DNA from 2 places in the Cytobacillus firmus genome. Region 2 is predicted to be linked to the other one. Evidence: a T-box and tRNA genes for the amino acid it is inferred to sense, from the RefSeq annotation. Region 2 holds a T-box; the other holds one or more tRNA genes.
The links. A T-box is a leader RNA that pairs with one kind of tRNA and senses whether it is charged. The one in region 2 lies ahead of glyQ (glycine--tRNA ligase subunit alpha), so its partner is inferred to be a tRNA-Gly.
Positions count from the first base shown of each region.

Region 1: it encodes a tRNA-Gly, which carries the amino acid that the T-box ahead of glyQ (glycine--tRNA ligase subunit alpha) is inferred to sense. The anticodon was not compared.

Region 1 covers NZ_CP098323.1:1,135,644-1,146,422, reverse strand. The annotation lists gene nfsA (oxygen-insensitive NADPH nitroreductase) at 248-997, opposite strand; gene trmL (tRNA (uridine(34)/cytosine(34)/5-carboxymethylaminomethyluridine(34)-2'-O)-methyltransferase TrmL) at 1,097-1,570, opposite strand; gene NAF01_RS06045 (amidase domain-containing protein) at 1,633-2,511, opposite strand; gene queG (tRNA epoxyqueuosine(34) reductase QueG) at 2,663-3,796, opposite strand; gene NAF01_RS06035 (B3/B4 domain-containing protein) at 4,058-4,726, shown strand; tRNA gene NAF01_RS06030 (tRNA-Gly) at 4,850-4,923, opposite strand; gene NAF01_RS06025 (sugar phosphate isomerase/epimerase family protein) at 5,230-6,198, opposite strand; gene NAF01_RS06020 (Gfo/Idh/MocA family protein) at 6,220-7,245, opposite strand; gene NAF01_RS06015 (Gfo/Idh/MocA family protein) at 7,255-8,283, opposite strand; gene NAF01_RS06010 (ThuA domain-containing protein) at 8,285-9,025, opposite strand; gene NAF01_RS06005 (response regulator transcription factor) at 9,041-9,769, opposite strand; gene NAF01_RS06000 (sensor histidine kinase) at 9,747-10,779, opposite strand, start outside.
Region 2 covers NZ_CP098323.1:3,693,765-3,704,543, forward strand. The annotation lists gene dnaG (DNA primase) at 90-1,904, opposite strand; gene NAF01_RS18755 (YaiI/YqxD family protein) at 1,944-2,384, opposite strand; gene NAF01_RS18760 (pyruvate, water dikinase regulatory protein) at 2,714-3,532, opposite strand; gene NAF01_RS18765 (transcriptional regulator CcpN) at 3,561-4,196, opposite strand; gene glyS (glycine--tRNA ligase subunit beta) at 4,452-6,524, opposite strand; gene glyQ (glycine--tRNA ligase subunit alpha) at 6,517-7,407, opposite strand; T-box leader at 7,528-7,712, opposite strand; gene recO (DNA repair protein RecO) at 7,784-8,536, opposite strand; gene NAF01_RS18785 (YqzL family protein) at 8,567-8,710, opposite strand; gene era (GTPase Era) at 8,868-9,782, opposite strand; gene NAF01_RS18795 (cytidine deaminase) at 9,775-10,218, opposite strand; gene NAF01_RS18800 (diacylglycerol kinase family protein) at 10,566-10,779, opposite strand, start outside.

The DNA of each region.
Region 1 (10,779 bases), 2.4 Mb from region 2:
AAAAAAACTCCATACTTTTCATTCACAGTTATTCATTTTTGGGCTATAATAAGCTTATATTTACATGCTTGCCTATTGAGATACCGCTAAAGGAGGATTACATATACATGGGTACAATTATTATTATCGGTGTAATGGTTGCTTTCCTTGCTGCTATTTTCACTGCCGGCTATGATGACAAGCCAGGCGTAAGCAAAAAATAAGCTGCTGATCTATTCAGCAGCTTTTTTCTTATTTCAATATTCTCCTAGCTTAAATCCATCTTGTTTTTCTGAACAAAATCCTTCATATACATGCGTGTCTGCTTTTCGAGCATGTCGGCAATTTGACTGGTCCAAGTGTCCTTCCGCTTGCCGCCTGTACGCTCATCATAATACTCGGAAATGATTTTATTATACACTTCCAGCTCTTGGCGGTATGCTGTTTCATCCTGATTATACTCATTTTCATGATAAATGTGCTGAAAAGGGAGCCGAGGTTTTTTGTCGTTCTTTTTGGAAGGGTAGCCAACAGCCAGTCCAAACAAAGGAATCACACGATCTGGTGTTTTTAATAGCTCAGCCACTCCCTCCAGATTATTTCTTATTCCGCCAATATAGCAGAGTCCAAGTCCCAGCGATTCTGCAGCAATGGCAGCATTCTGCGCAGCCAAAGCAGCATCAATGACAGCCACCATAAACTTCTCTGTGCTTTCGATTGATGGGATTACATTTTTATTTTCCATTTGTCCGATGACTTCATGACGATGCAGATCAGCACAAAACACGAAAAAATGGCCATTTTCAGCTACATAATTCTGATTGCCTGCCATTTCAGCAAGTTTCGCTTTCTTTTCTTTATCTGTCACTCCGATTATTGAATAGGCCTGAACAAAACTTGAAGTGGAAGCAGCTTGAGCAGATAGTACAATTGTTTCAATCTGCTCTTTAGACAGAGGCCTGTCCTCAAAATTCCGGACGGAACGATGGTCCATCAGCAAGTTGGTAACTTCATTCATCACATCTCATCCTTTCCATATGTACTTTTTCATTTTACCCAGAGAAGAAAGTTTTCTCCAAAGAAAAAGGCCTGATAATCTTTCAGGCCCTGTGTTTTCCTATGATAAATGTAAGTATTCCTGCTGGCGCAGTGCTTCATAGACAAGAATGGCAGCTGTGTTGGATAAGTTAAGCGAACGGATATTATTGTTGATTGGTACCTTTAACAAGCGCTCTTTGTTTCTTTCAATAACATCATTGGGAAGACCGGTCGTTTCCTTGCCGAAAATAAAATAATAATCCTTCTCGACTTTGCTATAGTCAAAAGTGGAATATGGCTTGGTGCCATCCTTCATTAAATAGAAGTATTCACCTTGTTCAGTGCTTTTAAAGAAATCATCCAATGAATCATGATAAACAATTTTTACAAATTGCCAGTAATCCAGGCCAGCCCGCTTCAGCATTTTATCATCTGTTGAAAAGCCGAGCGGCCGGATCAGATGCAATGTCGTATCAGTAGCCGCGCAGGTACGGGCTATATTGCCTGTGTTGGCCGGAATTTCCGGCTGGTATAATACTACATGCAATCCCACTTTTTTCACCTCTAAATTAAATCTGCATGTGTTATTATATCACGTTGAAATCACCATACAAATTACTGATCATCGGTAATTGTCAAAAATTTATATTTAATATTTGGTGTATAAGCTGTTGAATCTTCGTAAGCCCAATAGCGCATTCGGCTGTTATAGGTGTGGGCATTGACGAGGGGCATTCCTGATGCATCTTTGCCCGTCACGATTGTTGTATGGTCAAAGCGCCCGTCTCCCTGAAAATCGTAGCAAATAACATCTCCTATTAAGAGCTGATCCGCACTGGAGACTTCCTCGGCCCTCAACCCTGAATTTGAACTGGGCAAATACCACCGCATTGAATTCGCTACTGTCCAGCTGTAGCTCCAATTCCCGCTTCTCATCCACCAGCCTTTACCGCGGTTGGGGTATCCCCTCATTGGGCCGCCGCCTGCATGAAGGCACTGGGAAATATAATTGGTGCAATCCACATCAAATTTCTTATAGGCCGGATTATAAGTGTTCCACCATTTTTCTGCATACTGTACAGCCTTCATGCGGTCATATTCATACTCATACCTTTCTTCTTCTTCAAATACCCGGTCTGAAGATACTTCTTCTTTTTTACTATCTTTAAAAGGATTTTTCTCCCGGTCTTCAACAAATACTCCTTTATAGAAGTCGGCTATCCGCTCTTCAATCTCTTCTTCCAAATAAAATATGCCTTTTTGTTTAATTAGATATTTGAAGTGAACTCTATATTCGACCGGAGTCACATCTTCCTTCTCCTTGCCGACCCTGATCACATTTCCGGTTGCCTGTGCTTTCACAATCTCACCGGAGCGGCCGGAAAGAGATTCTTTCTTTTTCTCAATCTTAGGGCATGTATGAATTGAACTTCTTGAATGGGAAACGCACTGCTGCACTCTTTTCTTTAACAGCTCATGAAGCTGGTCCCTCACGCACCTCACTCCTCTCCTATTCAATACATATGAGAGGAAGCAAAGGACTTTGCTTAATTTTTCGCGCAATCCTGCAGTAAATCAGCCGGGCTGACCAGTTTCTGCGGTCATACAGAAAAAAAGCTATAAAAAAAGGGGGGATTTCTCCCCCTCATTGTTCAAAAAAACTCAAACCTTTTTCTATTTCAGCAATGACTTCTCCGTCTTTCTCCTGCTGCAATGCCTGTTTTAGTGCAGGGAGTGATTTTTCCCCGCCTATTTTCCCGAGCGCCCATGCGGCCGTTCCCCGTATTACCGGCCTCGGATCCTCTTTCATAACTTTAATTAGGTCTTCTGCCGCTGTCTCATCTTTGTAGTGAGCCAGGGCGATGATGGCATTTCGCTGGATCGGCTTTTTCCCTCTCCAGGAACCTGAGACCGGGCCATATTTTTCTTTGAATTCACGGTTGCTGATAAAAAGAAGCGGCCTTAAAAGCGGCTTTGCCACTTCCGGATCCGGCTCCATTTCATCATGCAGATGAAAATCCTTGCCTTTATTTTCAGGACATACAGTTTGACAGGTGTCGCAGCCATAAAGCCTGTTCCCCAGTTTTTCTCTATACGGCTCTGCGAGAAAACCCTTTGTCTGTGTCAAAAAGGCAATGCATTTCTGTGCATCAAGCTGACCTCCCTGAATTAAAGCTCCTGTCGGGCAGACCTCAACACATTTATTGCAGCTTCCGCATTTGTCTTCCATTGGCTTATCAGGCTCAAAAGGCAGATTTGTTATCATTTCTCCAAGATAAACATACGATCCGAATTCCGGTGTGATGATGGAACAGTTTTTTCCGCTCCAGCCGATTCCGGCACGCTGGGCAACGGCCCGATCTACCAGCTCACCTGTATCCACCATGGATTTGCATATCGCCTCAGGAATTCTTGACTGAATGAATTCCTCAAGCTTCTGAAGACGTTCCCTCAGGATATGATGATAATCCTTCCCCCATGAAGCCCGGCAGAAAATCCCCCTTCTTTCACCTCTTTTGCTGACAACCCTTACCTTCATTTTGGAAGGATAAGCAACCGCAATGGAAATAATAGACCGGGGCTTGTCCATTAGCAGGCCGGGATTCACCCTCTTCTCAATATCAGGCTCTTCAAAGCCTGACTGATATTGAAGCTCCTGCTGGCGAATCAGCCTATTTTTCATTTCATCAAATGTGCCCGCTGTCGTAAAACCGATTTTATCAATGCCAATTGTTTTGCTGTATTCAATCACTTCCTGCTTGAATTGTGCAAAGTCCATTGTATGACCTCCTTTCGCGGAGAATTTAATTTATCGCAGTCTAACGGGCAGTAAGACCCCCACTTCAAGACTCAGAGGAATCAAAGGAGGATAAGCGGGGGTCAAACTGCCCGTAAAGGCCCGATTGGTTCAACTAACAATCAGTTGGGGATAAGGAAAACCCCCACTGATTGAAGTTTCACTTTATATGAAAGTCTTTAATTTATTGAATCACCGCTTATTATGATAAACTATTTTAAAGTAATTTTGGAGGTGGAAAGCTTGGAAATTATGATAGCTCCAGAGCTGTGCAAATTATTGCCCCATTTTAAAGTCGGATTTATTACATATAAAAATATCGAAGTCGGACAATCTCCTCAAATGGTAAAGGGCAGACTCCAATTATTTCAGGAATCTATTTATTTTGACTTAGAGGACAAGAGTGTTACAGAATTTGAAGGGATCAAAGAATGGCGGCAGATCTTCAAAACGGCAGGCAAGGATCCAAACCGCTACCGCCATTCTGCAGAAGCACTTTACAGAAGAATTAAAAAACAAAATTATCTGCAGCCGGTCAACAGCTCCATCGATATTAACAATTTCTTTTCCCTGGAATACCAAATACCGATCGGCGTATATGATGCCGATAAGCTTTCAGGCCATCTGACTATCAGGTTAGGCAAAGAAGGCGAAGAATATAACGGCTTAAACGGAAGGCCCAATTCGCTTGCCAATTTAATAATCAGTGAAGATGCGGAAGGGCCATTTGGCAGTCCGTTTGTGGACTCTGAAAGGACAGCTGTCACCGAACAGACTAACAATGCCGTTCAAATTGTTTATTTGCGCCCCTCTCTGGAAACGGATAATGCTGAAAAAATGACAGAATCATTAATGAACATGTACACTCAAGTGCATGGCGGAGAAGGAATCTTTAAGGTCATTGAATGTTAGTCACTTCTATAGAAATCGAGTGGAATCTGCGGATGCCGCCCGATTTTTTTATTTAATAGCCAAAGAACATGAAAAAACGCAATACCTCGTTCTTTTTGAACGAAACACTGCGTTGGCTATGTATGGAGCGGGTGAAGGGAATCGAACCCTCATCATCAGCTTGGAAGGCTGAGGTTTTACCACTAAACTACACCCGCGTTTATATGAAGTTGCAGATTACTGATTTCGTTCCCGTTCTTGCATGCCTCTTCCTCTGAAAGATTATTCAAGGAAGCCCATGCGTCGAGGCAACTCGCTGATGATTCATGGATGTATTGCTCGTAGCTGAGGTTTTACCACTAAACTACACCCGCGTTTGTGAATGTATATTCAATCATAAATGCAAATATGAATATACATTTTGTCGAATCAACTATTTTATAGTACTAAAATCAGCGTAAATGGTCAACCCTTTTTGAGAAATTTGTCGAAAAAACAGAGAGGGGCTATTTCCCCTCCCTGTTTTATACCCACCACATTTCCGAAGGCTGCTCTTCGATTAAGATGGATTTTAGGTTCCTTACTGCTCTTGTAAATCCTTCTTCAATCGACATAAGCGGATCTTCGTGCTCGATGCTGACAACATAGTCATAACCAAATGTGCGCAAAGCGCTCATCATATCAGACCATTCCTGCAGGCTGTGTCCGCATCCGACTGACCTGAATGTCCACGCCCTGGTCTGCACATTGCCATACGGCTGCATATCCGTTAACCCGTACATATTCACATTTTCCTGGTCAATATAGGTATCTTTTGCATGAAAATGATGAATGGCATTTTCTCTTCCCAGTATCTTGATTGCTGCCACAGGGTCGATGCCCTGCCACCATAAATGGCTTGGATCCAGATTGGCCCCAATGGCGTCACATGTTTCTTCCCTTAATTTTAAAAGCGTGTAAGGAGTGTGCACTAGAAATCCTCCATGCAGTTCGAGACCAATTTTCACATTATGGTCTTTGGCAAATTGTCCTGCTTTCTTCCAGTAAGGAATGAGCTTCTCCTCCCATTGCCATTTCAGCACTTCTCCATACTCATTCGGCCACGGTGCGACCGGCCAATTCGGATGCTTTGCTCCATCCCCGTCACCTGCAGTGCCGGAAAAACAGTTAACAACCGGAACATTCATTAAGCTGGCTAACTTAATCGTGTCGCATAATACACGGTCTGACTCCTTTGCAAATGCTTTATCAGGTGAGATCGGATTGCCATGACAGCTGAATGCGCTGATTTCTAGCCCCCTCGACAAAACCTTGTTAAGGTAATCATCCCGGAGTTCATTGCTTTCCAAAAGCTCCTGCAGGCTGCAGTGAGCGTTACCGGGATAGGCTCCCGTTCCGATTTCAACAGCCTTAAGTCCTGCAGCTTTCACATGATCGAGCATATCTTCAAAATTTTTCTCAGCAAATAATACGGTAAATACGCCGAGCTTCACAAAATCCCCTCCTGGCTTCTCTTAAATTTCTCGATTGCTGCTACTGTAAATCGCATCAATAATCCTGGTTGTCTGCAGTGCTTCTTCTGCTTTAACCATAAATTCTTCGCTGCCCAAACAGCTGTTAATAAAGTTCCGTGCCTGCTTTAAAGCATAGTCATCTTCTCCCGGGAGCCATTCAGAACGTGTATTCAGGAGCATTCCATGTTTGGATTGATTTAAACTGAAGGGAAATAAATCAATTCCTCCATACTGCCCTGAAAGACTGAGGCTTTCATCATCCTGTTCAATATTGGCAGACCAGGAAGTCTCAAAAAGAAGGGAAGCGCCATTCGCAAATTTTATGTAAGCTGTCACATGATCATCTACTTCAAAGGATTGATGGTCAAAACTGCCCCATAGATTCACCTGATCAGGCATTTTGCTTAATGTATTGTAAGCTGTACCGGATACCTCCGTTTCAGCCGGGTTTCCCAAAAGCCAAAGCGAGAGGTCAAGCAAATGGCAGCCATAATCAATCAAGCTTCCTCCGCCCTGGAGTTCCTTATTGATAAAAACACCCCAGCCCGGCACCTTTCTTCTTCTCATCGCTCTTGCCCGGGCTGCAAACGGAGTGCCAATTTCATTTTCTGAAATGAGTTTTTTGGCAGCCTGTGCCTCTTTCATAAACCGGTAGTGATAAGCAATGGCCAATACCTTCCCGGACCTGTCTCTTGCCTCAATCATTTTCCTGCATTCTTCCGCCGTCATGGCCATCGGCTTCTCACACAAAACATGCAGCCCGGCCTCCAGCGCAGCAGCAGTAATTTCAGCATGAAACTTATTCGGTGTACAAATAACCACGGCATCTGTTTCATTGAATACTTCTTTATAATCTGTAAAAGCGCTGCTGATTCCAAACTTCTTTGCAGCCAGCTGTGCAGTATCCTCATTCACATCGCAGATAGCTGTTATGGAAGCACTTTCCGATAATTTCATTAAAACGGGAATATGCCGGGATTGGGCAATTCCGCCAGCACCGATAATTCCGATCCGAAGTTTTTTCATGGATGCACCTCAATTAATTCTTACAATCTGCTTTGTTTCGCTGGACTCCAGGGCAGCAAGAATCACTTGGAGCGACTTCATTCCCTCGGAACCGGAGATGGCAGGCTCCTGTTCATTTAAAATACTTTCAATGAAGTGGTCAATGACCCCTGAACTCTTTTGCCCGCCTTCTTCATTTGTCTGGATTCCGCCGAGCTCGTACTTCACTGTTTCACCGTTTGCATACTGAACAATGAGAGAGTTCACCGGATCATCCTCGAGTCTCAAAATAGCTTTTTCACCATAAATAATTGTAGAATTGTCTTCTTTAGATACGTAAGACCAGCTTGCAGCCAATGTACCGATCACACCGCTTTCCGTTTTCAAAACGCATACGGCTGTATCATCGACATCAGCACCGGCTTTGGCACTTGTTTCGACAAATGCTCCGACCTCAGCAAACTCTTCTCCCAGAAGGTAACGCAAGAGGTCGGTCTTATGGACACCAAGGTCACCCATCGCGCCAATAAAAGCCTGATCCTTTTTGAAGAACCAGCTTTCTTTGCCATCTGCACTCCATCCCTCCGGCCCGCCATGTCCAAAAGCAGTCCGGAAACTGTAGATTTTTCCCGCTTCCCCCCTTGCAATCAACTCCTTTGCTTTTTTATGAGATGGAACAAAGCGCTGATTATGAGCAATCATTAATTTCTTTCCATTTTTATGGGCCGCTTCTATCATATCCTGCGCCTCTTCCATAGAAGTGGCCATTGGCTTTTCACATAAAACATGCTTGCCCGCGTTCAATGCTGCAACTGAAATTGGGGCATGCAGATAATTCGGGGTGCAGACACTCACTGCATCTATATCCTTGTCATCCAACAATTCCCTATAATCGGTGTATGCCTTCGCCTCGTAGAGATCAGCAAATCCTTTTGCACGCCCTTCATTAATATCACATACTGCTGCAATGACAGCCCCGCTGCTTGCATGATATTCAGGCATATGCCGATGCTTGGCTATACTTCCGCATCCAATGATCCCAATCTTGAGTTTTTTCATCTTAATTCTCCACTCCTTCCTGTTTCACACTGATACTCTCAAGCGGCTCCGCATTTCCATAGACCGGTACCGGAAGATCAGCCGGCTTCGCCCATTTAACAGCATTTTTAATAACCTGCTGGACGTCCTTATGATAATAGGTTGGATACGTTTCATGTCCCGGACGGAAATAAAAGATTTTTCCTTTTCCCCGCTTGTATGTGCAGCCGCTCCGGAAAACCTCACCGCCTTCAAACCAGCTCACCATTACAAGCTCATCCGGTGCAGGGGTATCAAAATGTTCTCCATACATCTCTTCTTTTTCCAGTTCAATATATTCTCCAAGTCCTTCTGCAATCGGATGACTCGGGTCTACAATCCAAATTCGTTCCTTTTCATCCGCTTCTCTCCACTTTAAATCACAGGAAGTTCCCATCAGCACTTTAAAAATTTTAGAAAAATGGCCGGAATGAAGGACAATCAGCCCCATTCCATCGAGTACTCTTTGTTTTACTTTTTCGACGATTGCATCCTCAACTTCCCCATGCGCCAGGTGCCCCCACCAGACTAAAACATCTGTTTCCTGCAGGACAGCATCACTGAGTCCATGTTCGGGCTCATCCAATGTCGCTGTTTTCACCTTAAAATCTTCTCCACTTAAAAAATCCGCAATGGCACCATGGATACCATCAGGATAGACTGCCCTTACCTTTTCATCCTTTTGCTCATGGCGATTCTCATTCCAGACAAGCACGTTAATCATGGATCTTCCTCCTTCTTAATTCATATTTCTATATTCATTTGGGGAAATTCCCTCAGTCTTTTTAAAGACTTTGCTAAAATACTTTTCATCCTGATAGCCAACCTGAAAAGCAATTTCATAGATTTTCAGTTTATGGTTCTGCAGAAGCTCCTTGGCCTTGTTCATTCGGACATTCGTTATAAAGTCTGTAATAGTAGCCTGATATTCCTGTTTAAACTTCCTGGAGATGTACTCCCTGCTTAAATAAAATCTATCTGCAATTTCCTGCAGATTAATATCTTTGTTATAACTTTCCAGCAGAAACTGTTCTATTTGCTGGATCACATTCATTTCCCTGTTTTGCTCCTGATGGCATTCTACTGGAGGATTTTGCTGCTTCCATTCATTAATGGCTTTTTCCAGGATTTCATTCAAAATGTCCGGATCGATAGGCTTCAAGATATAATCAAAGCTTTTATAACAGATGGCATTCCTCATATAGTCGAAATCATCATATCCGCTGACAACAATCGTCTTGCTGGATAGATCTGAAGAATGTATCCATTTTAAAAGGCTTATGCCATCTCTCTTTGGCATGCTCATATCTGTGAATATGATTTCCGGGCGATGCTCTTTAATCAGCTTTATGGCCTCATTTCCATCTGCCGCCTCCATGATCGTGTCAATCCCCAAACGGCTCCAATCTCCAAGAAGCATTAAACCTTCCCGCACATGCTGTTCATCATCCACAATAATTGCTTTCATCTTTTCCACCTTCCATCCTTTTTGGAAGTTTAATAGAAACCAGCAGCCCGCCCTGCTCCAAGTTCTTAAGCTGCAGGTAAGCCCGTCTGCCATAATAAAGTTTTAACCGGACATAAACATTCTTCAGTCCGATATTCATTGACTCACCCTTTTGCCCTATCCTGTCATTCATCAAATGCATCCGGATTTCCTCCAGCCTGCTCTCAGAAACGCCTGTGCCATTATCCTCAATAAGAAGATCCAGGTAAAATTCATCCTGTCTGCAGGTTATTTTAACCTCTCCAGTTTTTTCGCGTGCATCAAAGCCGTGTTTAAAGTAATTCTCCACTAAAGGCTGTAATATCATTTTCGGGACAGGGAACCCCAATGCTTCATCATCAAGCTGAAAATTAAACTGAAGCTGATCACCAAATCGTTCCTTTTGGAGCAGAAGGTAGGCCTTGGTATGGTCAATCTCTTTTTGAAGAGGAACCATCCCCTCCTCCATATTCATGCTGTACCTCATGATTTTTGAAAGGCGGGTAACAGAAGAATAAATTTGCGGGCCCTGATTTTTCAAGGCCGCAGTTCCAATTGACTGCAATGCATTGTATAAAAAATGCGGATTAACCTGTGACTGCAGAACCTTAAGCTGATTTGTCTTATTTTCAAGCTGAAGCTTATACTCCCGATTAATCAGATCATTAATTTTATCGATCATTTGCCTGAATCGATCCCCGAGATAACCAATCTCATCATTACCGAAAGATTTAAAACGGACATCAAGATTTCCCTTTTCAACTTGATCGATATTTTTGAGGAGAATTCTGATGGGAGAGGTAATCCTGACAGAAATAAATAACGTGGCGAGAATAACCAGGCACAGCCCGACTACGCCAAACATGATATTGATTTTTGCCACACTGAATGCACTTTCATATAAAGTGGTATATGGGACTCGCTTAACAAGATACCAGCCGCCTGAATTTTGCGATAATTGATCGTATATCATTACACCGCTGAATGTATCT
Region 2 (10,779 bases):
AAATCACACACATTCTAAATCTTCTTAAAATGGGACTTTTCCTAAGGTAATGCTAATCCAAAAACATTTATTCAAGGCACACAGCCTTCTTATAGTGACTTTCGCAAATGAAGAATTTCCATTGCGATTAAAGCCGCTTTAGCATAATCCTTCTGGCGTTCTGCTTCCTTTTCTTCATTTAGTTTTTCTTTTATTTTTAACATCTTTTGATAATTCAACACCTGTTTAAGGTAATCTGATAATTCCTGTTCACTTATTTCATCATTTATGGACATCATTTCTATATCCACCACAATACGCTTAAGCTTTTCATCATTTATAAAATTTATGAATGCACTCGGATCAGGCGTATGGCCTTTTTCGTAGAAACCTAAAAGATAGGTAATAATAGCCTGGTGTTCATCGATGTTAAATGTATTTCCCTGAAGCATATCCTGAACTTTAAATGCTATGTCACTATTCCTGAGCATATGGGCAATCAGCCTTCTTTCCGCTGTATGAAAGGCGGGTTTAAGACTATCAGCCCTTTTGGGTGTCTGCAGCCTTTTTTGAGGCTCGAAAGCACCTTTGCCCTTCTGGCTGCTTTTTCTCTTCTCCGTGTAATAAACCTGTTTTTGCTGCTCTTTCAAGGCTTCCAGAGAAAGTGAAAATTCATTCGCCATCTGGCGAAGATAATGGTCTCTTTCCACCGCTTTATCAAGTCGGCTGATTTCTTTTAATACCTCTTCGATATAAAGGAGCCTATCTCCTTCATTTTGAAGCCTTTTGCCTCTGCGGAGATAAAGAAGTTTAAATGCCATAAAGGTTATGCTGGATTCGATTACATCATGACGAAATTTTTCTTCGCCGTATTCTTTAATATAATCATCCGGATCATAGCCGTCAGGCATCAGTGCCACTCTGATCTGGCAGCCTGCTTCCGTTAGCAGGTTTGCTGCCCGGTATGCGGCTTCGATACCGGCATTATCGGAATCATAACAGATCGTGATTGATTGAACATTTCTTCTTAAGGAAGCAACATGTTCTTCAGTTAAAGCAGTGCCCATCGTACCAACACCATTACCGACGCCAGCACGATCAGCGGCGATTACATCTGCAAACCCTTCAAAAAGAACGGCTCTCTGCAATTTTTTAATCTGTGGTCTCGCCAAATGAAAATTATATAAAGTTTTGCTTTTATTAAAGATTGCTGTTTCAGGGCTATTTAAATATTTGGGCTCATCGGCCCCAAGGGATCTCCCTGAAAAAGCAATCGTATTTCCGCTGCGGTCAAAAATCGGGAACATAATTCTATCTCTGAAGCGGTCAAAATAGTTCCCGTCTTTCTCCCTTTTGATGATCAGTCCTGCTCTTTCCATGACGCCTTCGGGGAACTTTCTTTTAGTCAGGAACTTGAAGACAAAATCCCAGGACTTTAATGAATAACCGATTTGAAATTTCTCAATCGATTCCATCGTAAAGCCTCTATTCAGCAAATATTCTAATGCATGCTGACCATCTTTTGTGTTTACAAGCAGATGGTGATAAAATTTACGCAGAAGCTCATGGGCTTCCATCATCTGCTGTATATCCACAGGCATTGATTTTGCTGATGCTGCGGATGCATCAATTTCGAGCTTGATATTTCCCTTTTCAGCGAGTTTTAATGCGGCTTCCTGAAAGGAATATCCTTCTAAATCCATTATGAAAGAAAACGCATTGCCTCCTGCTCCGCATCCAAAGCAATGGTAGATTTGCTTTTCGGGTGATACAGAAAAGGAAGGAGTATTTTCGCCATGAAAAGGACAAAGCCCAAAGTAGTTGCGTCCTTGCTTGTTTAATTGGATATAGTCGCCAATGACATCAACAATATCTACAGCTTGCCGAATCTCATTTACTTTCTCCTCGGCGATCCGTTCTGCCATATGAACAACTCCATTACTTACTGAGGTATTCGATAAACGTTACTGAATCCCTTCAAAATTCGACAAAATCTTTGTCAGCTGCTGCACAAACCTGGATCGGTCCTCTTGACTAAATGGTTTTGGGCCTTTCCCATAAACCCCTCTTCTTCGCGCCTTGGCTGAAAGGTGCCTCATTTCCAAAGCGGTTCGAATTTCACTTTCCTCAAATAAAATTCCCCTGGGATAAAGGACATAAACACCCTTTAACAAAAGAGTTGATGCCAATCCAATATCTTGAGTTACAACTGCATCTCCTGTTTTCACATTGTTCATTATGAATAAATCTGCAGCTTCCTTACTGCTGTCAACAAATTTCCAGACAGCCCCATTCAGGTCATTTTGCATATGGGCATAAGAAGCAACAAACACTGCGTCCACAGTAAAGGAATTGGCTATTTCGACAATTTCTTCTTTTACAGGACAGGAATCAGCATCCACCATAATGATTGGTTTGCCTAATGTTCTAATAATTCTACATCACTCCGCATAATCCTTCTTTACATGAATAACTTTTGCATAGTGAGATATGTCGAATTTTTTCTTGGTCGAAAGCTTGACATGCCACAATAAATAGTTTATTCCTTGGCAATGAACTCTAAACCTATTCGGATACATTTTTATCACAATTTTTTATTATAGTACATTAATCTCTATTTTGCCATTATTTTATCTGGCAAGAATATAATTTAATTTTGCAGTTTTTATATGAAAAAAGCCCTTGTAACCTTGCCGGGTAAAAAAAAAGAAAAGGCACATAAAGAATTTATGTGCTAGCTTTTTGGAAAGTTTTTCCGGTATTGATTTAGGATCATATTGGCTGTTTCTTCTACTGCTTTGTTCGTAACATCAATAACCGGGCATTTAATTTTGGAAACGGTTTTTTCAAAGTAACCTATTTCTTCTTTGATTCTCTCTATATTTGCATAGCTGGCATTATCGCTTAGACCTAATGATATCAGGCGTTCTCTTCGAATAAAGTTTAATTTTTCAGGACTGATTTTCAGACCGAAGCACTTATCCGGCGGGACTAGAAACAGCTCTTCTGGAGGATCGACTTCAGGCACAAGGGGCACGTTAGCCACTTTAAGGCGCTTGTGGGCAAGATACTGGGAAAGAGGTGTTTTTGAAGTCCTTGATACACCGATAAGCACTATATCAGCCTTTAATATACCACGGGGGTCACGGCCATCATCATATTTTACAGCGAACTCGATTGCTTCAATCTTTTTAAAATAATCTTCATCCAGCTTTCTGACCAGTCCTGGTTCGAAAAGCGGTGTAATGCCGCAGGCTCTTTGGATTTGATCCATTAAAGGGCCAACAATATCAAAAGCATATATCCCTTCTTCAGCAGCCCGCTGGTTAATATATTTCCTCATGTCCGGCTTGACCATCGTATAGGCTATCATCCCATTATCAAGCTTTGCGAGTGAAATAACTTCATCAATATGTACTTTTTCTTCAACATATGGAAAACGCTTGATAGATATATCGCTGCCATTGAATTGGCTCGTTGCAGCTTTTGTTACAAGTTCAGCCGTTTCTCCCACTGAGTCTGAAACGACATAAATGACTGGCAATTTTTCCATCCTTTAACACCATCTCCTTCTTTCACTGCTACTTTTCCCCGGCTAGAGCCAAGAATGCTTTCGTCAGATTTGTTTTGGTTATCCTGCCGTTTACTTCAAACCCTTTCTCCGTCTTTTTTACAACAGGAAGGGCGTCGATCTGCTTTTCAATCAGCTTTTTAGCAACTTCGATAAGCAAATCATCTTTTTCACACATGGTAATGTTAGGCATTCTGGTCATAATGATATTTACAGGGATGGAATTTAGCTCCTGCTTGCCAATACTTGCACGGAGTAAATCCTTCCTTGACAGAACCCCAACAAGCAGTGAACCCTGATCGACAACAAATAACGTGCCGACATCTTCCAGAAACATTGTCACAATTGCATCATATACCGACACATTCTCATTAACCACTACAGGAATAGATTGATAATCCCTTACATATAGCTTTTGAAGGTTTTCAGTCAGCAGCTGCGCCCCAGTCTTCCCTGTATAAAAATAGCCTACACGCGGACGGGCATCTAAATAGCCTGCCATCGTTAATATAGCCAGATCCGGCCTTAGTGTTGCCCTCGTTAAATTAAGCTGTTCTGCAATACTCTCACCAGTGATCGGCCCGTTTTCCTTAACGATTTCTATTATTTTTTCCTGCCTTTTATTTAATTCGATTTTTCTCACCACCTAATCTGAAAAGGAGATGCTTTTGGCACTCATTTCCCACTATAATAAGGTTATACTTTTATATAATTATTATATACTATTTGTCATAAATGAAAAGATGTGTTTCATCTATAGTTTGATTTACGCTGCCTAATATGCCCAAAATACGAAAGAGCCCGTCAGTGTGATAAACAGGCTCTTTCCTGACAGCCACGGCAGCTGTCCTCATCTTAGATTTTAATCGTATTCAAGCATAAGACGCAAAGTTTTAGCTTATTACTTAACAATTATTTCGTTCATATTTGCAAATTTCTTTATCACATCAGACAAATGTGCCATTTGATGCAGCCTATTGCGGCGAATTTCCTGATTCTCATCCATTACCATAGTATGCTCAAAGTACTGATCAATTTCAGGTTTCAAGCTGATTAGCAAGTTAAAGGCTTCTTCCTCTTTAACCTCTTTTTTCAACTCCTCGGTTACTGATAAATATTTACTGAACAGAGCTTTTTCATTATCATTTTCAAATAAGCCGCTGTCAATATCCCCTTTATCTTCAGCCTTAGAAGCAATGTTGATTACCCGGCTAAGCGCTTCAATGCTTTCCTTGAAGCCATCTGCATCCTTGTTGGATTCCAATACCTGAGCCCTATTCACAAGTGAAGGCACGGAGCCGATATCATTTCCTAATACAGCTTCAATTAAGTCATAGCGTATTGCTTTTTCCTGCAGCATATATTTAATTCTTAATTTAAAGAAAGAAACTAATTCCTGCATTAAATCATTTTTTGATTTCTTTCCTATATTCGCATTCAGCACGGTCTCTAAAGATAATGCGATCAATTCTTCGAGTTTCAAATCCCAGTGTTTAGCCAGTAACGTCTGGATGATACCGGATGCCTGTCTTCTTAAAGCATATGGATCCTGGGAACCGCTTGGAATAATTCCAATTGCAAAGGATGACACAATCGTATCCAGCTTCTCAGCAATGGAAAGCACTGCACCAGCATCACTTTCCGGCGTCTGGTCCTCTGCATTGCGCGGCATGTAATGTTCATTAATTGCACGCGCCACAGCTTCCTTTTCACCTTTTTGCAGGGCGTATTTTTCTCCCATAAACCCTTGCAGCTCAGGAAATTCGTAAACCATATGTGAAACAAGGTCAAACTTAGAGATTTCAGCAGCGCGGTCTGTCACTGCTTTTGCTTCACCACTGAAGTCAAGAATCTCACTCAGCTTTGCTGCCAGCTGGCGGACACGGTTTACCTTTTCAGCAAGGGTTCCAATTTCTTCGTGATACACAATGTTATTGAGTTTTTCGAGCGATGCTGAGATATCCGTTTTTTGGTCTTCTCTGTAGAAGAAAGCTGCATCAGAAAGCCTTGCCCGCAATACCTTTTCATTTCCTTTAGCCACTTTTTCCAAATGTTCATGTGAACCATTCCGGACTGTCACAAAGTAAGGAAGAAGAGTGCCATCTTTGGACTTTACCGGGAAATAGCGCTGATGCTCTTTCATGGAAGTAATTAACACCTCTTCCGGAAGCTCAAGGTATTCTTCTTCAAACTTGCCATATAATGCAGTCGGGTACTCAACCAGATTATTTACTTCTTCCAATAAATCTTCATCCACCGGGACAACCCAGCCATGTTCTTCCTCAATTTTTTCCAATTGAGAGAGAATGGCACTTTTTCTTTCCTGAGGGTTAGTGATCACATATTGAGCCAGCAATGCCTTTTCATAATCAGCAGGATTGTTAATCTCAATCTCTTCCCCTAAAAAGCGGTGACCTCTTGTAAGATTGGAGGTCTGGACATTTGTGATTGAAAAAGGAATGACTTCATTTCCGAATAATGCAATAAGCCATTTGATCGGCCTGATAAAACGCAAATCCTGGTTTGCCCAGCGCATGTTCTTCGGGAATGATAGCGAGGTAATAATCTGCTGAAGTTCAGGCAGAAGAGCAGCTGTTTCCTGACCTTTAATGAATTTGCTGACATGGGCGTATTCAACGCCGTTAATTTCTTTAAAAAATATATCTTCAATAGAAGCTCCCTGACCCCGGCTGAATCCAACCGCAGCTTTTGACCATTCTCCATCTTCTGTTAAAGCGATTTTTTTCGCAGGTCCTTTCGCTTCCTCATTTATGTCCTCCTGGGCGGTATCCACTCCCCTTACAAGAACAGCCAAACGGCGGGGAGAGGAGAAAGCGCTGATCTCTTCAAAAGATATTTTCTTTTCCAAAAGCCATGATTTCACTTTATCTGAAAGCTGATTCATTGAATTAGTGACAAATCTGGCAGGCATTTCTTCGAGTCCAATTTCCAGCAGAAGATCTTTCTTATTCATGAGAGCCTTCCTCCTTATCCTTTAGAATTGGGAAGCCAAGTTTTTCTCTCTCTTCATAAAAGGTCTTGGCTATTTTTCTGGCCAGATTCCGGCACCTTGCAATATAGCCTGTTCTTTCTGTTACTGAGATCGCTCCCCTGGCATCGAGCAGGTTAAAAGTATGGGAACATTTCAATACATAGTCATAAGCCGGGTGTACAAGCCCTTCATCCATTTGCCTATGTGCTTCTTTCTCATAAATATTGAACAAATTGAAGAGCATTTCCTGATCTGATGTTTCAAACGTGTATTTCGAATGCTCAAACTCGGGCTGCAGGAAAATGTCCCTAACTGTAAATCCTTCTGTCCATTCAAGGTCAAAGACATTTTCCTTATCCTGAATGTAAGAGGCAAGCCTTTCAATTCCATATGTAATTTCAACAGACACAGGCTTGCATTCTAATCCGCCTACCTGCTGGAAGTATGTGAACTGTGTTATTTCCATTCCATCAAGCCACACTTCCCACCCTAAGCCCGCACAGCCCAGTGAAGGATTCTCCCAGTTATCTTCCACAAACCGGATGTCATGTTCAAGCGGATCAATGCCCAATGCCTTAAGTGAATCAAGATACAGCTCCTGGATATTATCAGGGGATGGCTTCATGATCACCTGAAATTGATGATGCTGATAAAGCCGGTTGGGATTCTCTCCATATCGGCCATCAGCCGGACGGCGTGAAGGCTCTACATAAGCCACATTCCACGGCTCTGGTCCGATTGCACGTAAAAATGTATATGGGCTCATAGTACCTGCGCCCTTTTCAGTATCATAAGCCTGCATCAGGATACAACCCTGTTCAGACCAATGTTTTTGAAGTGTTAATATCATGTTTTGAATATTCATAGGACACCTCTTTCGTATAAATAGTTATATTTCGTCTCTCAATGTTGTCCGTTGATTTCCGCTCCAGGCTGCTCGCTTTTCCTGCGGAACATAAAAAACTCCCGTCTCTATGCCAAATGGCATAGGGACGAGAGTTACCCGCGGTTCCACCCTATTTGCTGCGAGTTTGAACGCAGCCTCTTTGGTTGTCAATAGACAAAATTGCTCCAGAGCGCCCTTCCTTAACTATCCATACCCGGCTCCCACTGTCCCGGGTTCGCTTTAATGAGAAAAAGTTAAGTACTCTTCTCCTTCACAGCAATAATATTTTATTAATTTGAATCATAGCGGAATCACATTGGATTGTCAATCTTTAATAAAAAGCAAGACGAGCTCATTACATCAGATCATTAAACTTGTCCATTTGATTCAAAAACTTCTTAGTCTTAAGGCTTAAGCCGGAATACTCTTCATAATAAGCAGAGATAATCTTTTTCAATTCAGCTTTGGTTTCCGGTTTAACAGAGATATTGCCGAGCCTGGACAAGTCAAAAAAATAAAACAGGCGCAGCAGCTTAATTGTCGCCTGTGATACTTTATAATGGTAAGGATCCTTATCAAGACAGCGGTGACAAATGAGGCCGTTTTCCCGGATTGAAAATGCAAAATGCCCGTCAGTGCTCCCGCAGACAGAACATTGATCAAGAACTGGATATAAACCCAAACCGTTCAGCATTTTCATTTCATAAATGTTCGTGAGAATCTCCGGATCATATCCTTCGTTTATTAAATTTAGCGTTTGATGCAGCAATTCGAACAAAAATGGGTTGGGCTTCTTATCCTCACTGCTTTTATCCGTTAAATCGACAATATAGCTTGCATAAGCCGTAAGAAAAATATCTTCTTTAATAGATCGCATGGATGAAATCATGTCACCCTGCTGCAGGGTGCCCAGACCGCTTCCGCGCTGAACTAAAAAATTCCCGTATGTAAAAAGCTGGGTGACAGCAGCAAGTCTGCTGTTCGGTTTTTTAGCTCCTCGTGCCATCACACCAACTTTTCCCCATTCACGGGTATATAAAGTAACTATCTTATTTGTTTCACTATAATTAGTTGTCCTGATGACAATGCCTTCACATTTATCAAGCAACCGTGACACCATCCCTGTCTTTCGACAAACCTATGAGATGGGAAAATCAGCTTCTGCTAGCTCTTCGTCATTGCTGCCGGGTATATCCTGAGTTTCCTTTTCTAGCTCCTTGAAGAGAAGATATGTGTCAATGTTTCCTGTCTGGGAAAACACTCTCCAGGTAAAATCCATCATCGAAAACCCCACCTTTCAGTTATTCAACTAGCAATTCTTTATCCCAATACATTTATCTATATCATAGCCTGTCTTTGTAAAATCATGAGACGAAAATATTGTCAATCACCTGTATGCATATAAACCAGAAATGGATAATACTTTAATTAGGGCTGGTTCAGTACTCATCTTCACGGAAGCCAAAATCGCGGAGCTGAGACATTTTATTGCGCCAGTCTTTCTGGACTTTGACCCACAGCTCCAGAAAAACCTGTGATCCAAGAAGATTTTCAATATCCACCCTTGCTCTTTTTCCGATTTCCTTGAGCATTTTTCCTTGCTTTCCAATGACAATGCCTTTCTGGGAGTCACGTTCCACAATGATCGTAGCCATGACATGAACGACATCTTTATCTTCGCGGCGCTCCATTTTATCAATAGTTACAGCAAGCGAGTGCGGTATTTCCTCTCTTGTTAGATGCAGCGCTTTTTCCCTGATCAGTTCAGAAACGATAAATCTCTCAGGGTGATCTGTTACCTGATCAGCAGGATAAAACTGCGGCCCTTCCGGAATATATTTTTTAATCTGTTCTAAGAGCGTCTCTACATTATTGCCTTCCAAAGCAGAAATGGGGATAATTTCACTGAAATCGTACTTTTCCTTGTAAGACTCAATAATTTTAAAAAGTTCATCTGGATGCACCTGGTCAATCTTATTGATCACAAGGAAAATTGGCGTACGGACTGACTGAAATTTCTCAAGTATGAATTCTTCACCGCGTCCAAAGCCTTCCTGGGCATTTACCATAAACAGGATGACATCCACTTCTTTCAGTGTGTTTTGGGCAACTTTCATCATAAAGTCTCCCAGTTTATGCTTTGGCTTATGGATTCCTGGCGTATCAATAAAAATAAATTGTGCGTCATTGGTTGTCAGGACACCCTGAACTTTATTGCGCGTCGTTTGCGGCTTATCACTCATAATGGCAATTTTCTGCCCAATTACGCGATTTAAGAATGTTGACTTTCCTACGTTTGGTCTGCCGATTATGGAAATAAAGCCTGATTTGTGTCCTTGTTGTGTATTATTCATGTAAGTCCTCCGGTGAAAATGCTCCTGGCAGTAATTCTTCAACTGTTAATTCTTTAATATCCCCTTTTAAGTTGGTTAAAACAACTTTCATTTCAGGCGGACATAATTCGGATATTACCTGTCTGCATGCACCGCATGGGGGGACAGGACGGTCTGTGTCCGCAACAACAGCAATGGCTGAAAAGCTTTTTACGCCATCAGAATATGCTTTGAAGAGAGCAGTCCTTTCAGCGCAATTACACATGCTGTACGCTGCATTTTCTATGTTGCAGCCGTGAAAAACCTGACCGTCACTGCTTAATAGCGCCGCTCCCACTTTGAATTTTGAATATGGCACATATGCTCTATCTCTTGCAATCTTTGCTTCCTGTATTAGTTGATCGTTATTCACAAATATTTCTTCCTTTCCTGTAAAACGGAACTGCTCCCGATGCAATCATGGGCCTTGGGGCTCGCAAAGCTTCTTTCTGTGAAAAGCAGCCGCTTCTCTCTTATTTTACAACATTTTACTTTGATTTTCATCGTTTGTAGCAAAAACGTAATAAAAAAATTGAATTTTCTAAAAATATGCAGGCTGTTTAAATTTTATCTGGCCATTGATATCTAAGTGGCATCCCTCAAAATCTCCCCGGCCTGTGAAATTTAATGCTGTTCTGTCATTTTAGCTGATTCAGTGAACGTTTTCAAACTCAGGCCCGATAATTCAAAGCAGATTACGGTCAGCCATAATTATTAATATAGAAAAAGCAAAAAAGCAAAGCTGCCCATTCGGACAGCTTCACTTTACTGCAAAAATTTCAGGATTTTAGGGAGGAATATTACTCCGCCTATTATTACACTTATAATGGCAAACACCAGCACCGCTCCAGCGGCTATATCCTTCGCCTGTTTGGCAAGGGGATGGTAATCTTCTGTTGACAGATCCACAGCCCTTTCAATGGCTGTATTCAGCAATTCAAGTGAGAACATTCCCCCGATGGCCAGCAGAATGATCATC